3 regions of the Bacillus thuringiensis genome follow, and region 3 is predicted to be linked to each of the others. Evidence: predicted binding sites of a transcription regulator. Region 3 holds the regulator's gene; each other region holds the start of a gene.

Region 1 (6,899 bases), 1.1 Mb from region 3:
ATTATCAGCACGCGTTCCATACCACCAACCCTTTCCCTCTGAAGCAAATAGCTCCTCATTTATGTATATGGGAGCTTCACAATTCTTCTTCATATTTTTTAAAGAAATCGGTCGTTTGCCTAACCATTTTATATTTCACATCTTGCAGATGGAACAAGACAGAAGTATCACATTGATTTAATTGCCTCATTTTCTCATATTTACGCAACTGTTGTTTTCTCCCTCTTTTTTCTTGTGTTGATACAAAAATTTTAACAGGTACACAAGATGGAAGAAGCGTAAATGATTTCTTATTTATTTTTAATTCTAATTCTTCTTCTTTGGAATCATACGCCAAACTTAATTCCTTCACGAGTCTCTTGTAAAAAAACTTATGCTCTTTCTCAAAACTCACATATTCTGGTAAATCTAAACACGGATTTAACATAACAACAGAACGAATACATTCAGGATATTTGTTCATCATTTCAAGTGCCACAAGCGCTCCCATACCATCTGCCATAATGTGCATTTTCGCATTTAACGTCTCTTTTCTCAAAACAACATCATATAAACGTTTTGCCAGACGAACAGATTGATCGTTTCCCCAATGTCTTCCGTATAAATTAGAGGAAAAGACCGTGTAGCCTTGCTCAATAAGACCATGTAAGAAATAAGATTTACCCGCATGTTGCGTCCATAAACTTGTACCATTCTCAATAAAGTAGTTATAATCACCGAGGAGCATAACAGAAAATCCATTTGGCTTCTCCGGTAAATAAATAACACATGGTTCTTTTTCTAAGTAAAAAAAACGTTCCGTAATACTCATTTTTCCCCCGCCTTATTTTCTAAACATATAAAACCACTCTTTTATAATGTATGAACGGAATGCAAATTTGCGTTGAAAAATCTACAAATATTTTTCTATATTCTTTTTTCAATTGTGTTACAATAAGGACAGATTGAACGAATAGAGGTGTAAAATATGCGTTTCATTTGGGCATTAATTTGGTCGTTCTTACTTGTACATATGATGAGCTATGTAATCGGCTCTATGACTGGCGGTACATACGACTTTAACCAAGCGTCTATTTTCTCAGTTGTTCTTGCTGTATTAGTACTAGCAATTTCAGCTGCAATTCCAAACGAGCCAGTAGAACAACACTAAAAAAAGAGTCCGGATTTTATCCGAACTCTTTTTATTTTTATTTCACATGAACGACTAATTCGTTATTTTCTACATCAACAACTACGTGACAATTGTCAGTAATTGTTCCTGCAATTAATTCTCTTGCTAATTTCGTTTCCACTTGACGTTGTACGTATCGTTTTAACGGACGAGCTCCGTACATTGGATCGAAACCAGCTTCTACAACAAATTCTTTTGCTGCATCTGTTAATTCTACTGTAATGTGACGGTCAGCTAGACGACCTTGTAATTCTTTTACAATTTTATCAACAATGCCTTTAATTTCATTCGTTGTAAGAGGTTTGAATAAAATAATTTCATCAACACGGTTTAAAAATTCAGGGCGGAAATGCCCTCTTAATTGCCCCATTACAAGGTCTCTTGATTCCTCTTTAATCGAACCATCTTCTTCTAATCCGTCTAGTAAATGAGCAGATCCAATATTTGAAGTCATAATAATAACTGTGTTTTTAAAGTCCACTGTACGACCTTGCGAATCTGTAATGCGTCCATCATCTAACATTTGTAATAAAATATTGAATACTTCTGGATGTGCTTTTTCAATTTCATCTAATAAAATAACGGAATATGGTTTACGTCTTACCGCTTCTGTTAATTGACCGCCTTCTTCATATCCTACATATCCAGGAGGTGCACCAATTAAGCGTGACACTGCGTGTTTCTCCATATACTCAGACATGTCAATACGAATCATTTGCTCTTCACTATCGAATAAAGACTGCGCTAACGTTTTTGCAAGTTCTGTTTTACCAACACCCGTAGGGCCTAAGAAAATGAAGGAACCAATTGGACGATTCGGGTCTTTAATACCAGCGCGAGCACGAAGAACCGCGTCTGATACTAAGCTTACTGCTTCCTCTTGTCCGATGACACGCTCTGATAAGATTTGCTCTAAGCGTAGTAATTTCTCGCGTTCTCCTTCAACAAGTTTAGCAACAGGAATACCAGTCCAGCGTGAAACAATATCTGCAATTTCTTCTTCACTTACTTCCTCACGTAATAAACGATTTTCTTGTTTATTATGCGCGCCCATTTCTTCCGCTTCTTTTAATTCTTTTTCGATTGCAGGAATTTTCCCGTGACGAAGTTCGGCTGCTTTATTTAAATCGTAATTACCTTCTGCTTCTTCTAATTCACGGCGCAAACGTTCTAAATGTTCACGTAAGTCACGAACTTTGTGAATGTCTTCTTTTTCTTTCTCCCATTTCGCTCTCATACCACTTGCAACTTCTTTTAAATCCGATAATTCACGTTGCAATGTTTTTAGGCGCTCTTGGCTACCACGATCCGTTTCTTTTCCAAGAGCTGCTTCCTCAATTTCTAACTGCATAATACGACGCGTTACTTCATCTAATTCTGTCGGCATAGAATCAATTTCTGTACGAATTGTTGCGCATGCTTCGTCAACAAGGTCAATTGCTTTATCCGGTAAGAAGCGATCTGAAATATATCGATCTGATAAAACTGACGCTGCTACAATCGCTCGGTCATGAATATTTACACCGTGATAAATTTCAAAGCGTTCTTTTAATCCACGTAAAATTGAGATTGTATCTTCAACAGTTGGTTCTTCTGCTAATACTTGTTGGAAACGTCTTTCTAGCGCTGGATCTTTTTCAATATATTTACGATATTCATCTAACGTTGTCGCCCCGATACAATGCAGTTCACCACGCGCAAGCATCGGTTTTAACATATTCCCTGCATCCATTGCACCTTCTGTTTTACCAGCACCAACAATTGTATGAAGTTCATCAATGAATAATAAAATGCGTCCTTCACTCTTTTTAATTTCATTTAATACAGCTTGCAGACGCTCTTCGAACTCACCACGGAATTTCGCACCAGCTACGAGCGCACTCATATCTAACGCAAAAATCGTTCTATCTTTCAATCCTTCAGGTACATCCTTTTTCACAATACGCTGTGCTAATCCTTCAACGATTGCTGTTTTACCAACACCTGGCTCCCCAATTAAAACAGGATTGTTTTTCGTTTTACGTGAAAGAATGCGGATAACGCGTCGAATTTCACTATCTCGGCCGATAACAGGATCAATTTTCCCGGCTCTCACTTCTGCCACTAAATCACGGCCATATTTTTCTAACGCTTCATAAGTTGCTTCTGGATTTTGACTAGTCACTCTTTGATTCCCCCGAACTGTCATTAAAGACTGTAATAAGTTATCTTTCGTAATATGCAATGTTGTAAATAATTGATTTATATCGCCTTTTTCTTCAGAAAAAGCAAGCAATACATGTTCTACTGAAATGTAATCATCCTGCAGTTTTTCTGCTTCTTTCCCTGCTCTTACAAGCAGTTGTTGCAGAGCGCTCTTTACATACAATTTTCCAACTTCTGCACCGCTTCCCGTTACAGAAGGTTTCTTTTTAATTAAGCTTTCAGCACCTTGCTTTAACGCTTCTATATCAACATTCATTTTTTGAAATATACGTACCGCTAATCCATCTTGCTCTTCTAATAATGCAAGTAATAGATGAACAGTATCCACCTCTTGGTGATGATGAGATACCGCTAAAGATTGGGCACTCATAATCGCCTCTTGTGTTTTTGTTGTCATTTGATTTAAGTCCATCTTTACAGCCCTCCAAAAGTTTGACTTTCTTTGACCTTTGATTTGATTATACGCCAACTGACTTTTTTATACAATAATTTTGCCTATGTATTTTCAAACTTATTATTGGAAAAAGAAAACAGGAACATTCATTACGCTGCTCAAAACAGTGCGGTAAATGAAATTATAATGTGTCATGACAAAAAAGCCGCAATAAAGATTGCGGCTTCTGTTACGGTTTTCTTTTATATGTCCACTGACGGTTATGATTCGTATTATCTGGAAACTTTTCACCGGCAGTTAATTGTACCATTTGCGGATTTTTCACCATACTTCCCGTTTCACCAATTTCTACATAAACCCCATCATTTGGCGCTTTTTGTCCAGAACGAAACCTGCGATTTTGTCCCATTTTCATTCTCCTTCCATGACGTCTTTGCCTCATTAGTATATCCATTTTAAAAGAAAGCTTTTCTGTCATGTTTAGGAAACAGTACTACATCTCGTTCTTGTACATATATATGAATGACACAAGCGTAAGCAGGGATTTCTTTCCTACTTGTAGAAAAAAAAAGAAACCAACCTACTCTAGGCTAGTTTCAAAGGAGAGTCAAACATATACGAGAAGATTACATGTTCATTATAAGTCTCATCACACGGGCAATGTAACCCTTTTCACAATTTGTACATAATGAAAGAAACATTGTTTGAACTTTCTAAAAAGATGTTGACTTTTCTTAATTTCCAACGAGAAATAGTAGACACCGCAGCACTTTGAGACGTAAGATGGATATATAGTGAAATTTTCATCTATGGTCATTTCACCAGGTCTAACCTCTTATTTCTGCATATTAAAGACGGAAATACAGATAGAAATAAAAAAATTATTATAAGAGGTGAAATTATGAACAAACAACATTTAATCGCATTAGACTTAGACGGCACTTTATTAACAGACAACAAAATAATTTCCACTCGAACGAAACATACAATTGCAAAAGCAAAGGAACAAGGACACGTTGTCGTTATTTCAACAGGACGTCCATTCCGCGCTAGTTATGATTACTATAAAGAACTCGGTCTGAATACACCTATCGTAAACTTTAACGGTGCGTACGTACACCATCCTCTTGATTCAAACTGGGGTATACATCACTCCCCTCTTGAGCTAGCAACAGCGCAAGAAATTGTACGAGCTTGCTTTGATTTCGGCGTGAAAAATATATACGCTGAAGTTATGGACGATGTGTATGTTCGTGAAATTGATGAAGATAAAAAACATATTTTCGAATTCGGATCTCCTAAGATTTTTACAGGAGACTTATTAAATATTTTAAACGATCATCCAACCTGCTTATTAATTGATGCACATGACGAGCATTCCACTGCAATTCGTCAACATTTAACGGATATGCACGCGGAAGTAATCGACCATAGAAAATGGGGCGCACCTTGGCCGATTATTGAGATTGTGAAAAGCGGATTAAATAAAGCGGTTGGATTACAAAAAATTTCTAGTCATTACAACATTCCACAAGAGCGAATTATCGCTTTCGGTGATGAGGATAATGATTTTGAAATGATTGAATTTGCTGGTCACGGCATCGCAATGGGAAATGCCATACCTGAATTAAAATCACTCGCAAACCATACGACGTTAACGAATGAAGAAGATGGTATTGCTTTATATTTAGAAGAGGTTCTTGGGTTGTAATCTAAAAATTCCCTACTTATAGTTTCCTGCCAAATGTCCATACTATAAGTAGACGCATGAGACATCGCGTCGATTGTTTTCAGCTAAATAAAGGGGGTTTTTCAAATGGGTAAAAAGAACAAATCAAAACGTTTTATCCAGCAAGGAGCCGATGCTGTTATGAAGCATGATGCAAGATTCCCGTACAGAGGTACATTAGCTGAGGCAGAAAAGGCAAGAAGTAACTCTTCTTTTGGAGGGGTTTAAATGGGGAACTTACTATTCCAACAAGCTAAAGATGCTGTTGAAAATGCCGTATCTTGTTCAAGCGGTACTGAGCAACAAGATCTCGTGTATAGAGCAAAAAATGCTTTGCAATCCGCTTACGCAAACTCTTCAACTGCTGAAAAAGTTCAGCTCCGTGAAATGCAAGAGCAATTGCAAAACATTACGAATGTACATTAAAAAAGAGGACCAACTTTGGTCCTCTTTAATCTTTCCGAAACAATCCGAACACCCCAACTGTTTGCAGTATATTTGTAAATGCACTTGGGTCCACTTGTTTAATAATCCTCTCTAATTCGTATAACTCATAACGAGTAATAACCATCATTAACATTTCTTTATTTTCATTCGTATAAGCACCTGTTGCTGGTATCGTTGTAATCCCTCTTACTAATCGCGAGTGAATCGCCTTTCTTACGTCCGCCCCATTCTTCGTAACAATTAATGCTGTAATCTTTACATGACGAGTATGAATCGCATCAATAATTCTCGTTGATACATATAAAGTCACTAGCGTATATAACGCTTTTTCCCATCCATATACATAGCCAGCAGCGATAATGATAATTGCATTAAAAAAGAAAAAGTATGTACCGACAGGCTTATCTTTTATTTTCGATAAAATCATGGCGATAATATCTAATCCACCTGTAGAAGCACCCCACTTTAAAGCAATCCCTACTCCAATTGCCGAAATAATCCCGCCAAAAATCGCATTTAATATGATATCATTCGAAACCGCTCTAACAGGGATGATTTCTAGAAACAAAGTCATAAATATAACACAAAGAAAACTAAAAAAGGTGAAGGCCTTTCCAACCTTTTTCCACGCTAAAATAACGACAGGAATATTAAATAAGCTAAACAATACTCCTGTAGATATGTGAATCGATAAAAAATCACCTAATATTTGTGATAATAATTGAGACAATCCAGCAAAGCCACTCGCATACACTTTCGCTGGCGTTAAAAATAAATTCATCCCAATCGCGTTTAATAAACCTGCGATGATTACAACGATTAACTTCTTTATAAGTTCAGTATAATTCAACTTCAAATCCATTTCGAATCCACCTTTACCCTTCATAAATGCACCGCTATACATAGTCTTTACGAAAAAGGAAATGATAAACGTACAACGTTTAGAAATGGAG
Region 2 (6,899 bases), 460 kb from region 3:
GATTTCACTGAACGTTCGGCAGGAAATCCAACCGTCGCAACTCTTATTTTCATTTCTATGTTACTAACTGGTTTCGGTATATATGATCGTTTTGGGCAGTTTGCTGGTGCTGGTACAGCTGTACCTGTTACTGGATTTGGTAACTCTGTTATTGCAGCATGTATCGAACACCGAACGGAAGGATTCGTCCTTGGTGTTGGCGGCAATATGTTTAAACTAGCGGGTTCTGTTATTTTATTTGGTGTATTTTCAGCTTTCGTCATCGCACTTATTAAAACGATTCTCGTTCAATGGGGAGGTCTATAAATGTTACAAGGACACCGAACGTGGGTATTTGAAAACAAACCAGTCATTATCTCAACAGGGGTTGTCGGTGGACCATTTGAAGCAAAGGGGAACATCCCAGAAGACTTCGATATCCTTCATGAAGATTTATGGCTCGGACAAGATTCCTATGAAAAAGCACATAAAATTTTATTCGAAGAAGCTTGTAGTCGCGCTACTGAAAAAGCGAAACTTCGTAAAGATGATATTCAATTTGTACTCGCAGGAGATTTAATTAATCAAATTACTCCAACAAGCTTTGCTTGCCGGACACTTGGCACTCCTTATCTCGGATTATTCGGGGCTTGTTCTACTTCTATGGAAGGTTTAGCACTTGGGGCAAGTATCGTAAATGCAAAAGGCGCAAAATATTTATTAACTGGTGCATCCAGTCATAATACAGCTGTAGAAAAACAATTCCGCTATCCTACCGAATACGGTGGACAAAAGCCGCCTACTGCACAGTGGACAGTAACCGGAGCAGGAGCCGCCATTTTAAGCGATACCGGACACGGCCCTAGGGTAACATCTGCCACAATTGGACGAGTTATTGATATGGGATTAACAGATCCTTTTAATATGGGAGGCGCAATGGCTCCAGCTGCAGTCGATACAATCGAAGCCCATTTACGCGAACGACAAATCGATGCCTCTTACTATGACCTAATCGTGACCGGTGATCTTGGTCATGTCGGTCGCGAAATTGCTTACGATTTACTACATAAGCATGGAACAAAAGTAACGAGCGAACAGTTTCAAGATTGCGGAATTATCATTTATAGAGAAGGACAACCTGTCATAGCCGGCGCTAGCGGGCCTGGATGTTCTGCAACCGTCGTGTACGGTCATTTATTAAATCGAATGAAAAGAGGAGAGTTCAAAAAAATACTTGTCGTTGCGACAGGCGCTTTACTATCTCCACTTACATTCCAACAAGAAGAAACGATTCCGTGTATCGCTCACGCCGTTTCGATTGAATTTGGAGGTGCAACGCAATGATTTTTTTCTGGGCTTTCGTCATTGGTGGACTCATATGTGTAATCGGACAACTTATGTTTGATGTCGGCAAGCTAACACCAGCTCATACAATGGCAACACTCGTTGTTGCCGGAGCTATATTAGATGGATTCAATTTGTATGAACCATTAATTGATTTCGCTGGAGCTGGTGCAACTGTACCTATTACAAGCTTCGGTAACGCCCTCGTTCATGGTGCGATGGAAGAAGCTGCAAAACATGGTATCGTTGGCGTCATTACCGGCATGTTTAAAGTAACGAGCGCCGGCGTATCCGCAGCTATTATTTTTGGTTTCATAGGAGCATTGTTATTTAAACCGAAAGGATAAGGAGTGTTTGTATGACTGTTATCGCTAGCGTAAAAACTTGCCTTGCTAGTGTAAGAGGAGCTCAAGCAAGTTTAAGCTCGCTTTCATTAAATTCACAAGACGACGAATCCAAACGTGTATTTCATGAATGTATGTTAGAAATGGATAGCGTCATCGCTGATTTACAGAATAGAGTTTCAGTATTAGAACGTGAAGAACCTCAATATAAAGGGTTTTAAGTAGACTGGAGGAAATGACTATGTCTCACCTGCCGGAATGGACACTTGTCATTCTTCGCTCTGTATTCATATTAATTATTTTATTTGCTATTACGAAATGGTTAGGGAAAAGACAAATCTCTCAGCTCTCCTTTTTTGAATACATTGCCGGAATGACAATCGGTGACATCGCTGCCCAAGTATCTACAGGGCTCGATTCGAAATTTTTCCACGGCGTCTTTGCGATACTCATTTTCGCTGCGGTACCTTTTTTCACAGGAATCCTCTCCTTAAAGAACAAAACAGCTCGGGATTTTTTTGAAGGGAAATCTACCGTATTAATAAAAGATGGAAAGATACTCGAAGATAACTTAAAGAAAGAAAAATATACGAGTGACGAATTACTTGAACTACTCCGAGGAAAAAGTGCGTTCAGCGTAGCGGAAGTCGAATTTGCTGTCTTAGAACCGAGCGGAGAATTAAATGTACTATTAAAGAAAGATTCTCAGCCACTTACAGCAAAAGACATCGGTTTAAAAGTACCAAACGAAAAAGAACCGCAAACTGTTATTATGGATGGAAATGTACTAGATGAACCTCTATCCTCCAGTGGACATAACCGCGCTTGGTTACATGCTGAACTAGAAAAACTCGGTGTTGTTATTGAAAATGTCTTTCTCGGTCAAGTCGATTCATACGGACAACTCACTATCGACATTTACAATGACAAACTTCAAATGCCTTCTCCTCAAAACAAACCTTTATTATTAGCATCTTTAAAAAAATGTCATGCTGATCTTGAACTATTTTCCCTAGAAACAAAGTCGAAATCAGCAAGTGAAATGTATAGTAAAAACGCGAAACAAATCGAAAAAATTTTAAATAAAGTAACCTATCTTTTAAAAGACTAATTATCGAAAGAACGCTTCAGTTAAAAGGCGTTCTTTTCTGTTTTTCTCCAGTTTTCATAACGTTTAAATTTACGTAATTCGGTTATGATGTTGAAGATACATAAGCAGGGAATTTCGAAAACATAGCGAATATTTCATGGTACAACTACATATTTTTTTGATTTAAAGTGGTTTCGTTTGACCTTTATTGACCATAATTGTATTATAAGACTAAGAAAGCTTTAGAAGGAGGAAATAACAGATGAATTTAATTCCTACAGTAATTGAACAAACAAATCGTGGAGAACGCGCTTACGATATTTACTCTCGACTATTAAAGGACCGCATCATTATGCTTGGTAGTGCAATTGATGACAACGTAGCTAACTCAATCGTTTCCCAGCTTTTATTCTTGGAATCTCAAGATCCAGAAAAAGATATTCACATCTACATCAACAGCCCTGGTGGTTCTATCACAGCGGGTATGGCAATCTATGATACAATGCAGTTTATTAAACCACAAGTATCAACAATCTGTATCGGTATGGCTGCATCTATGGGTGCATTCTTACTTGCAGCAGGTGAAAAAGGAAAACGTTATGCACTTCCAAACAGTGAAGTAATGATTCACCAACCACTTGGTGGAGCACAAGGTCAAGCGACTGAAATCGAAATCGCTGCAAAACGTATCCTATTCTTACGTGAAAAGCTAAACCAAATTCTTGCTGACCGCACTGGTCAACCACTTGAAGTACTACAACGCGATACAGATCGCGACAACTTCATGACAGCAGAAAAAGCTTTAGAATACGGTTTAATCGATAAGATCTTTACAAATCGTTAATAAATTAAAAGCGAAAGCGGCTCGTTCAGAATGGGAGGAGGATGGAGCTTCTGACAAAGAGGTGCTTTTTACCTCGACGGAAGAAGCGAAGCCACCGACCATTCTAGCCGCTGGAGCTGGATATAACTAAAAGCGGAAGCACCCTATAATTGGGCGCTTCTTTTATATATTGTTCCCCGCTCACATACCCCATCCAGTATCCCTCTAAATATATCAACGATTTTTCAATTATATCGAACAAAACTCAAATTATATCAACGATTTTTTTAATATATCAACGGTTCGACACAACATATCGATTTACCGACAATCTCCGATAAGGACAAATCAGCTAAATACCCCTCCCCGCTAATCCGCACAAACAACAAAACAAAAAAACTATCGCATATACGCGATAGCTCTTTATTGTACATATGCAGCTAATGCTTCTAAAGCCTCTTCTGCATCTGAACCTTCTGTTGTAATTGTTATCATGCTTCCAGTTCCAATTGCTAAGCTCATAATCCCCATTATGCTCTTTGCATTTACTGTCTTTCCATCTTTCTCAATAAAGATATCTGCATGAAAGCGATTTGCCTCTTGTACAAACAACGCAGCCGGACGTGCTTGTAAACCGTTTTTTAATGAAACCTGAACTCGTTTTTGAACCACAGCTCCATTTCCCCTTTAACCTCTTATTTTTTTGCTACCGTTTCCCCCGCGCGTAATTTCTCTGCAATTTCATCGATTTTACGCAAACGATGATTAATACCCGATTTACTAATTTTCCCCCCGGATACCATCTCACCTAACTCTTTCAATGTTACATCTTGATAATCTCTTCGTAGTTGCGCAATCTCTTGTAGTTTATCTGGCAATATATCAAGACCAACCGTCTCATCAATATAGCGGATATTTTCAATCTGCCTTAGCGCTGCACCAATTGTTTTATTTAAATTAGCTGTTTCGCAGTTCACTAAACGATTTACGGAATTACGCATATCACGTACGATTCGAATATCTTCAAACCTTAAAAGCGCATTATGAGCACCAATAATATTTAAAAATTCCGTAATTTTCTCCGCTTCTTTCAAATACGTAATGTACCCTTTTCTTCTTTCCAACGTCTTACTATTTAAATCAAATCCGTTCATCAGTTCACATATAGCATCATTATGTTCCTTATATAACGAAAAGATCTCTAAATGATAAGATGATGTTTCTGGGTTATTTACTGAACCACCTGCTAAAAATGCACCGCGTAAATACGATCGTTTACAACATTTTTTCTCAATCAATTCCTGTGATATATTTCGAATAAATGAAAAATCAGCTCGAACAATATGAAGATCTGCTAGTATTTCACGAGATTTTTCAACAAGTCGTACAATATACACATTATTTTTCTTCAATCGCATTTTTTTACGAACAAGTAATTCTACCGTCACATCATATCCTTTTTTCAAAAGCGTATAAATCCTTCTTGCAATTGCCGCATTTTCTGTTTGAATATCGATAGATAGACGACGGTTTGAAAAAGAAAGCGATCCGTTCATTCGAAGTAACGCCGATAATTCTGCTTTCTCACAGCATTCTTTCACTTCAAGATTCGTCAACTCTTTCTTTGTTTCTGATGCAAATGACACAGTCAACACCTCCTTATACGATTATTATGGAACAAAATTCTTGTCCTATATGAATGAGGAGCGCTACCTCAAACGAGGCAACGCATATTTATAACAATGAATATAAAATCGAAGCTAACTTTAACGTATCATGCCTTACAACACGATCATCATACTTCGCTAATCCCTCTTGAATAACATCAATATTATTTTCAGCAAAACGTTCTTCATCCACTACAACTGGTGTAGACATTTCTTCCTCATATAACTTACGTAATTCACAAGGAATCTCACGGTTATTTACAATTGCAGTATTGATAAATGGTTGCCCTAAATGATCGTGTAACGCCTGCACATGATCAAAAGCAGTATATCCCATCGTTTCACCCGCTTGTGTCATAACGTTACATACATATACCTTCTTCGCCTTTGCAGCAAGAACAGCGTCCCCAATTTTGTTAACAACTAAATTGGGTAATATACTCGTATACAAACTTCCTGGGCCGAAAACAAGTAAATCAGCTCGTTTAATCTCAGCCAACGTTTCATGCAATGGCTCTACATCTTCTGGAGTTAAAAAGACACGATTAATCTTCTTTCCGTAATAAGGAATCTTTGATTCACCTGTGACAATTTCTCCATCTTCAAGTTCCGCATGAAGTACCGCACTTTGATTCGCTGCTGGTAATACACGTCCTCTGACATTTAATACTTTACTTGTTTCCGTAATTGCATGGAAAAAGTCTCCCGTAATCGAGGTCATACCTGCCAACAATAGATTTCCTAACGCATGACCTTTCAGTCCGTCTCCTGTTGTGAAACGGTGCTGAAATAAAGCTTCCACCAGTGGCTCTACATCCGATAACGCAACAAGTACGTTACGGATGTCACCTGGAGGTGGAATTTCTAGCTCATCACGTAATCTACCCGAACTGCCACCATCATCAGCGATTGTAACAACTGCTGTAATATCAACAGGATATTGCTTTAATCCTCTTAATAAAACAGAAAGTCCAGTCCCGCCTCCCATGATGACAATTTTAGGCTTTCTCTCTTTTTTCATCCCTTAATGGCCCTTTCTCTTCTCCACATCACGATGAGATACATGAACACTATACTCTGGTTTCAAATGTTTCCCAAGGTATTCTGTAAGCGTAACAGAACGATGCTGTCCACCTGTACATCCAATTGCAATTACAAGTTGACTTTTGCCTTCTCTTTTATAATGAGGCAGCATGAAAGTAATCAGATCCGTCAACTTCTCTAAAAACTTATGTGTCTCATTAAATTTCAGTACATAAGAAGAAACTTCTTCATCTAGTCCTGTTAATGGCTTCATATGTGGAATGTAATATGGATTTGGTAAAAAACGAACATCAAATACTAAATCTGCATCAATTGGAATACCGTACTTAAATCCAAATGACATAACATTTACACGAAATGCTTGCTCAGTTTCTGTTGAGAACAAGTGAACAATTTTTTCACGTAATTCTTTCGGTTTTAAATCCGATGTATCAAGCACAATATTCGCTCGTGCCTTCATATCTGTTAATAAATTGCGCTCTGCTTCGATTCCCTTTAACGGCAAACCCGTTGGTGCAAGTGGATGCGAACGTCTCGTTTCTTTATAACGAGTTACAAGCGTACTATCTTTCGCATCTAAAAATAAAATATGAGGAATAATCCATGTA
Region 3 (6,899 bases):
CCTACTTCTCCTATTACTGCATCAGCTGGTGCCGTAGATTTATCCCTAAAACTTGAGGCTATACTTAAAGCCACCGCTAAATCAATTGCCGGTTCGTCTAATTTCAAACCACCAGCTACTTTTAAATATGCATCTTGATTTTGCAATAGTAAACCTGTTCTTTTTTCTAATACTGCCATAATAAGCGAAACACGGTTATGATCAATTCCTGTCGCCATTCTTCGAGGATTTCCAAAACTAGTAGGGGAGATTAATGCTTGTATTTCTACTAAAACCGGTCTTGTTCCTTCCATTGAAGCAACTACTGTTGATCCTGCAACACCAACCGGCCTTTCCTCAAGGAAGATTTCAGAAGGATTTAAAACTTCCGCAAGACCAAGCTCTTTCATTTCAAAGATACCCATTTCATTCGTGGAACCAAAACGGTTCTTCACAGCTCGTAAAATACGATACGTATGGTGTCGGTCTCCTTCAAAATAAAGAACTGCATCGACCATATGTTCTAACATACGAGGTCCTGCAATTGCTCCTTCTTTTGTCACATGCCCAACAATGAAAATAGGGATTCCTTTTGTTTTTGCAAGTTTCATTAATTCTGCTGTGCATTCACGTACTTGTGCCACACTTCCTGGGGCCGACGTCACTTCAGGTAAATGTATCGTTTGAATAGAATCAATAACAACAAAAGCTGGATTCATCTCTTCAATATGTGCTGCAATACGCTGCAGGTCTGTCTCTGCTACAACAAATAGATTGCTACCCTTTACATGCAAACGATCTGCACGAAGTTTAATCTGCTTTGCCGACTCCTCACCTGATATGTATAATACATCATATGAAGAATCTGCTAATTGCGATGAAATCTGTAATAGTAATGTTGATTTTCCAATCCCAGGGTCTCCACCAATAAGTACTAAGGACCCATCTACAATTCCGCCACCAAGCACACGGTTAAACTCTTGAAATTCCGTTTCAATACGTGCCTCAGACTTTGTTTCTACTTCGGTAAGACGTCTTGGTTTTGTTACTTCCGTTTGAATTGCATTCGCGTAATTAAGGCGCCTGGATGATACAACTGGCTCCATTTCTTCAACAAGTGTATTCCATTGACCACATCCAGGACATTTACCCATATATTTTGGTGACTGATAACCACATTCTTGACATATAAATTTCGTTTTCTTTTTAGCCATACCTTTTTATAGTTCACTTCACTTTCGTCTATAAACGTTTATCCTTCTCGTACAAGAAAGAGGGCTATCGCGTAGCCCTCTTTGTTTGTCTATACTTATTTTACCTTTTCTGCACTATGAATGACAAATGATTCTCCTTCTACATCAAAGATAACTTTTTGTCCTTTCTCAATAGCACCTTTTAAAAGTTCTTCTGATAGTCTATCTTCTACATGTTTCTGAATTGCTCTACGAAGCGGACGAGCACCGTACTCACGATCAAATCCTTTATCAGCAATAGCTGAAATTGCCCCTTCTGTTAAGTGCAACTCGATTTCTTGTTCTTTTAAGCGATTCACTAACTGATTTACCATAAGAGTTACAATCTCTTGAATATGTTTTTTCTCAAGCATATGGAATACGATAATTTCATCAATACGGTTTAAGAATTCTGGACGAAATGCCTTTTTCAGCTCATCCATTACTTTACCTTTCATATCCGAATAATCACGGCTTTCATCTTGTACATTAAATCCAAGATGTTTGTTACGTTTTAACGCCTCAGCACCAACGTTAGACGTCATAATAACAATCGTATTACGGAAATCAACTGTACGTCCTTTAGAATCTGTTAAACGACCATCTTCTAATACTTGTAGTAAAATATTAAACACATCCGGATGAGCTTTCTCTACCTCATCTAATAAGACAACTGAATATGGCTTGCGACGAACTTTCTCTGTTAATTGTCCACCTTCTTCATATCCAACGTATCCTGGAGGAGAACCAACTAAACGGGAAGTAGAATGCTTCTCCATGTACTCTGACATATCGATGCGAATCATTGCATCTTCATCACCGAACATAGATTCTGCCAGTGCTCTTGCAAGTTCTGTTTTACCTACACCTGTTGGCCCTAAGAATATAAATGAACCAATTGGGCGCTTCGGATCTTTTAATCCTGCTCTTGCACGACGAACAGCTTTTGCTACAGCTACTACTGCTTCATCTTGACCAATCAAACGATCATGAAGAATGGATTCTAAATTTAATAATTTATCAGTCTCTGTTTGTGCAAGTTTAGAAACTGGGATACGCGTCCATGTAGAAACGACATTTGCAATATCTTCTACCGTAACCTCTGAATTTTCTTTTCCTTGTTGCTCTTTCCATTGACGTTTTGTATCTTCTAACTTCTCACGTAAGCGTTGCTCCATATCACGTAAGGATGCAGCCTTTTCAAATTCTTGACTTTGTACAGCTGCATCTTTTTCTTTTCGAATCTCCTCAAGCTTCACTTCAAGCTCTTTTAAGTTTGGTGGTGTTGTATAAGAACGTAAGCGAACTTTTGAAGCAGCTTCATCAATTAAATCAATTGCTTTATCCGGTAAAAAGCGATCTGTAATATAACGATCTGAAAGTTTTACAGCTGCATCAATAGCGTCATCTGTAATAGATACACGGTGATGCGCCTCATAACGATCACGTAAACCTTTCAAGATTTGAATCGATTCTTCTAAACTTGGCTCATCAACATGAATTGGTTGAAAACGTCTTTCTAAAGCCGCGTCTTTTTCAATATATTTACGATACTCATCTAAAGTTGTTGCCCCAATACATTGTAACTCTCCTCGTGCTAAAGATGGTTTCAAAATATTCGATGCATCGATTGCACCTTCTGCTCCACCTGCACCAATTAATGTATGAAGCTCATCAATAAATAGAATAATATTACCTGCTTGGCGAATTTCATCCATCACTTTCTTTAAACGATCTTCAAATTCACCGCGATATTTCGTTCCAGCTACCACTGTACCCATATCTAGTGTCATAACACGCTTATCTCTTAAAGTTTCAGGAACTTCATTATTTACAATTTGCTGTGCTAATCCTTCTGCAATTGCCGTTTTACCTACACCAGGCTCACCAATTAATACTGGGTTGTTTTTCGTTCTACGGCTTAATACCTCAATTACACGTTGAATTTCTTTACCACGTCCAATAACAGGGTCTAAGCGATTTTCACGCGCAACAACTGTTAAGTCCCTTGCTAAACTGTCAAGTGTCGGTGTATTTGCATTTGCTGCTGAACCACCTTGATGACCTGAACTAGCTTCATTACTTCCAAGAAGTTGTAAAACTTGCTGTCTTGCTTTATTTAGACTTACACCTAAATTATTTAAAACACGTGCGGCTACACCTTCACCTTCACGGATTAAACCGAGTAAAATGTGTTCTGTTCCAACGTAAGAATGGCCTAGCTTACGCGCTTCATCCATAGATAATTCAATAACCTTTTTAGCACGAGGTGTATAATGTACAGTTTGAGAAGCTTCTGTTCCACGCCCAATTAACGCTTCTACTTCTTTTTGAACTTTCTCTGGACTTAATCCAAGAGCAATTAATGCTTTTGCTGCAATTCCTTCACCTTCGCGTACAAGCCCAAGTAAAATATGTTCTGTTCCAATATTATTATGCCCAATACGAATTGCTTCCTCTTGAGATAAAGCTAATACTTTCTGTGCTCTTTCTGTAAATCTTCCAAACATCATAGAAATCGCCTCCTACTTGCGCTTAGTTTTTTTCAATACGTAATCGCTCACGGATTAAGGTTGCTCTTCGATAATCTCTTTCTTCTGGCCCTAAAGGTCCACCTGCGTATTGTTGTAAAATACCTGGTTGCGTAAGAACCATTAGCTCCGTCAAAATATTTCTCGATATACCTTTTATATATCCTAGATCAATACCAAGTCGTACATCCGATAAGCAATTAGCTGCTTCTGCAGATTGAATTAAACGACTGTTTGCTAGTATGCCGTAAGAACGATAAACCTTATCTTCAAGTTCAATACTTGAATTTTGTACAATTAATTCTCTAGCCATTTTTTCTTGCTGTATAATCTGTTGAATGACACTCTTTAAATCTGCAATAATATCTTCTTCAGACTTTCCTAGCGTCATTTGATTTGAAACTTGAAATATATTACCTAACGCTTCGCTACCTTCACCGTATATTCCTCTTACTACTAACCCTAATTTTTGAATTACTTGTATAATACGGCTAATTCTTTTTGTTAAAACCAGTCCCGGTAAATGAATCATCACAGAAGCTCTCAACCCTGTGCCAACATTAGTAGGACAACTCGTAATATATCCAAGTGATTCATCAAAAGCGTATTCAACTTCTTTCTCAATCCAATTATCTATTTGATTGGCACTTTGAAGCGCCTCCGATAACTGTAATCCTGAAAATAGGCACTGAATCCGAATATGGTCTTCTTCATTAAGCATAACACTAATATGCTCACTTTCTGATAGTAGACATGCTCCATATTCTGTCCCTGCAAGATTTGGACTAATTAAATGCTTTTCGACTAAAACTCTCCTTTGAAGAGGGGTTAATTCATTCATCTTTAATAGTCCAAACTCCCCAAAGGATCCTACCGCTTTATTTATAAATTTCTTTTTAAATAATTCATGAATCTGTTTAGCTTCTTCTTCGTTTTGCATAGTGGAAAATTGATATTGTTTAAAATTACGAGCCAAACGAATTCGACTACTTAAAACAATATCAGAATCAGGGCCATCCCCCTTCATCCATGGACTAATTGCTTCGTTCATAATTTTGTCCAGTGACATAGAACTATTCCCCCTCTCTATGCTCACTAAGCTGTATTTCAAGACCTCGAATCTTATCTCTTACCTCTGCAGCTTTCTCAAATTCCTCTTTCTGTACGTATTGTTTCAGAATGAGTTTTAGTTCATCTAATTCTTTCTTTAAGTGGATATTTCCTTCTATACGCTCCGGAATTTTTCCACAATGATCTGTATGCCCACCGTGAAGGCGTTTTAATAATGGCTTTAAATGCTCCTTAAATGTATCGTAACAAGAAGAACAGCCAAAACGTCCAACTTTTGTAAATTGTTCATATGTCATCTTACAATCTGGACACCTTACTATATCTGCATTTGAAAATCCATTTTTTCCTTCTTCAAACATTGTTGATTCACCGTGTAATAAACCAGCAAATAAATCATGAAATGAAAAGTTAGACTGCGATGATTGAAAGAAAGACGTATAGCCACTTTGCTCTGCACATTGCTCACAAAGATGAACTTCCGCCTTCTTCTCGTTAATTACTTTTGTATAATGTAAAGTTGCTGGTCTTATGTTACAGTTTTGACAAGTCATCACTATCCCCACCTTTACAACAGAAACGCTCTATCTCATGGTACTTTTCATACATTACTAGATTGTTCGCTTTCCTGAATCCGTTTAAATAAAAGTGCATGTTCTTTTTCAAAACTTCTACAATATTTAACTGCTTTATCTTAGTTATCAATCTTTTACAAAAGTTATATTTATTTATATTTCAGTGTTCTTAACATTGCGCATAATATTCGAGCCCTAAGTTCATCTCGAGAAGGAACATCCATTGATAATACAGAACGGTCTATTACACTTAACATCAGTTTCGCTTCACGATTTGTTATGATTCCCTCTTCTATTAAACGTATAATCATACTTTCTGCATTCCCTTGCGCAACGCTATGATCAATCATATGAAGCATTTGATCAATAATGTCTATATCATCATGCAGCTTGACTTTTATAATGCGAATGTAACCTCCTCCACCACGTTTACTTTCTACTACAAATCCTCTTTCTAACGTAAAACGGGTATTGATTACATAATTGATTTGAGATGGTACGCACTCGAATCGATCCGCAATCTCATTTCTCTTGATTTCAATCACATTATTATTACTTAAGTCAATAACTTGCTTTAGATATTGCTCAATGATATCAGATATATTTCTCATTTATCCGCCACCTTTATTGACTTTGACTATCTTTGACTTTAATTATATACGTATTAATAAAATTTGCAACTCTTTTGCTTATTCACTATCCTAGCCACATTCCCCTGTATTTAATCAAAATATAAATACTTTAAACACATTTTTTATTACTATGGATTATAAAATAAAACACGAAAAAACACGAGTCATTTGACTCGTGTTTTAGTTGCTTGGCGACGTCCTACTCTCACAGGGACAAGGTCCCAACTACCATCGGCGCTAGAGAGCTTAACTTCCGTGTTCGGTATGGGAACGGGTGTGACCTCTCTGCCATCATCACCAAACTATGAAGGCATATTCCTTCAAAACTAGATAACATTGCTACATATTATATGGTTAAGTCCTCGATCTATTAGTATTCGTCAGCTCCACATGTCACCATGCTTCCACCTCGAACCTATCAACCTGATCATCTTTCAGGGATCTTACTAGCTTACGCTATGGGAAATCTCATCTTGAGGGGGGCTTCATGCTTAGATGCTTTCAGCACTTATCCCTTCCGCACATAGCTACCCAGCTATGCCCTTGGCAGAACAACTGGTACACCAGCGGTGCGTCCATCCCGGTCCTCTCGTACTAAGGACAGCTCCTCTCAAATTTCCTACGCCCACGACGGATAGGGACCGAACTGTCTCACGACGTTCTGAACCCAGCTCGCGTACCGCTTTAATGGGCGAACAGCCCAACCCTTGGGACCGACTACAGCCCCAGGATGCGATGAGCCGACATCGAGGTGCCAAACCTCCCCGTCGATGTGGACTCTTGGGGGAGATAAGCCTGTTATCCCCGGGGTAGCTTTTATCCGTTGAGCGATGGCCCTTCCATGCGGAACCACCGGATCACTAAGCCCGACTTTCGTCCCTG

The links. Region 3 encodes CtsR, which represses protease genes until heat stress. Its sites were predicted from a motif close to ATGGTCAATAAAGGTCAAACA; they were not measured.
Region 1: clpB (ATP-dependent chaperone ClpB) is a predicted target of CtsR. The motif match lies at 3,806-3,826, and genes of this name have one in related genera.
Region 2: clpP (ATP-dependent Clp endopeptidase proteolytic subunit ClpP) is a predicted target of CtsR. The motif match lies at 2,953-2,973, and genes of this name have one in related genera.

What each region holds. Positions count from the first base shown of each region.
Region 1 is NZ_CP012099.1:1,147,977-1,154,875, reverse strand. Features, by position in the region: gene AC241_RS05965 (NAD-dependent epimerase/dehydratase family protein) at 1-47, opposite strand, end outside; gene AC241_RS05960 (lipase family protein) at 77-811, opposite strand; gene AC241_RS05955 (YjzD family protein) at 968-1,150, shown strand; gene clpB (ATP-dependent chaperone ClpB) at 1,188-3,788, opposite strand; gene AC241_RS05945 (YjzC family protein) at 4,000-4,179, opposite strand; gene AC241_RS05935 (Cof-type HAD-IIB family hydrolase) at 4,672-5,481, shown strand; gene AC241_RS05930 (hypothetical protein) at 5,587-5,727, shown strand; gene AC241_RS05925 (DUF3813 domain-containing protein) at 5,728-5,925, shown strand; gene AC241_RS05920 (YitT family protein) at 5,951-6,808, opposite strand.
Region 2 is NZ_CP012099.1:4,921,720-4,928,618, forward strand. Features, by position in the region: gene spoVAC (stage V sporulation protein AC) at 1-306, shown strand, start outside; gene spoVAD (stage V sporulation protein AD) at 307-1,323, shown strand; gene spoVAE (stage V sporulation protein AE) at 1,320-1,670, shown strand; gene AC241_RS25520 (DUF1657 domain-containing protein) at 1,682-1,888, shown strand; gene AC241_RS25525 (DUF421 domain-containing protein) at 1,909-2,778, shown strand; gene clpP (ATP-dependent Clp endopeptidase proteolytic subunit ClpP) at 3,020-3,601, shown strand; gene AC241_RS25535 (HPr family phosphocarrier protein) at 4,004-4,252, opposite strand; gene whiA (DNA-binding protein WhiA) at 4,276-5,226, opposite strand; gene AC241_RS25545 (gluconeogenesis factor YvcK family protein) at 5,315-6,268, opposite strand; gene rapZ (RNase adapter RapZ) at 6,272-6,899, opposite strand, start outside.
Region 3 is NZ_CP012099.1:92,038-98,936, reverse strand. Features, by position in the region: gene radA (DNA repair protein RadA) at 1-1,193, opposite strand, end outside; gene clpC (ATP-dependent protease ATP-binding subunit ClpC) at 1,289-3,724, opposite strand; gene AC241_RS00520 (protein-arginine kinase McsB) at 3,747-4,811, opposite strand; gene AC241_RS00515 (protein-arginine kinase activator protein McsA) at 4,816-5,364, opposite strand; gene ctsR (transcriptional regulator CtsR) at 5,535-5,996, opposite strand; rRNA gene rrf (5S ribosomal RNA) at 6,204-6,319, opposite strand; rRNA gene AC241_RS00500 (23S ribosomal RNA) at 6,368-6,899, opposite strand, start outside.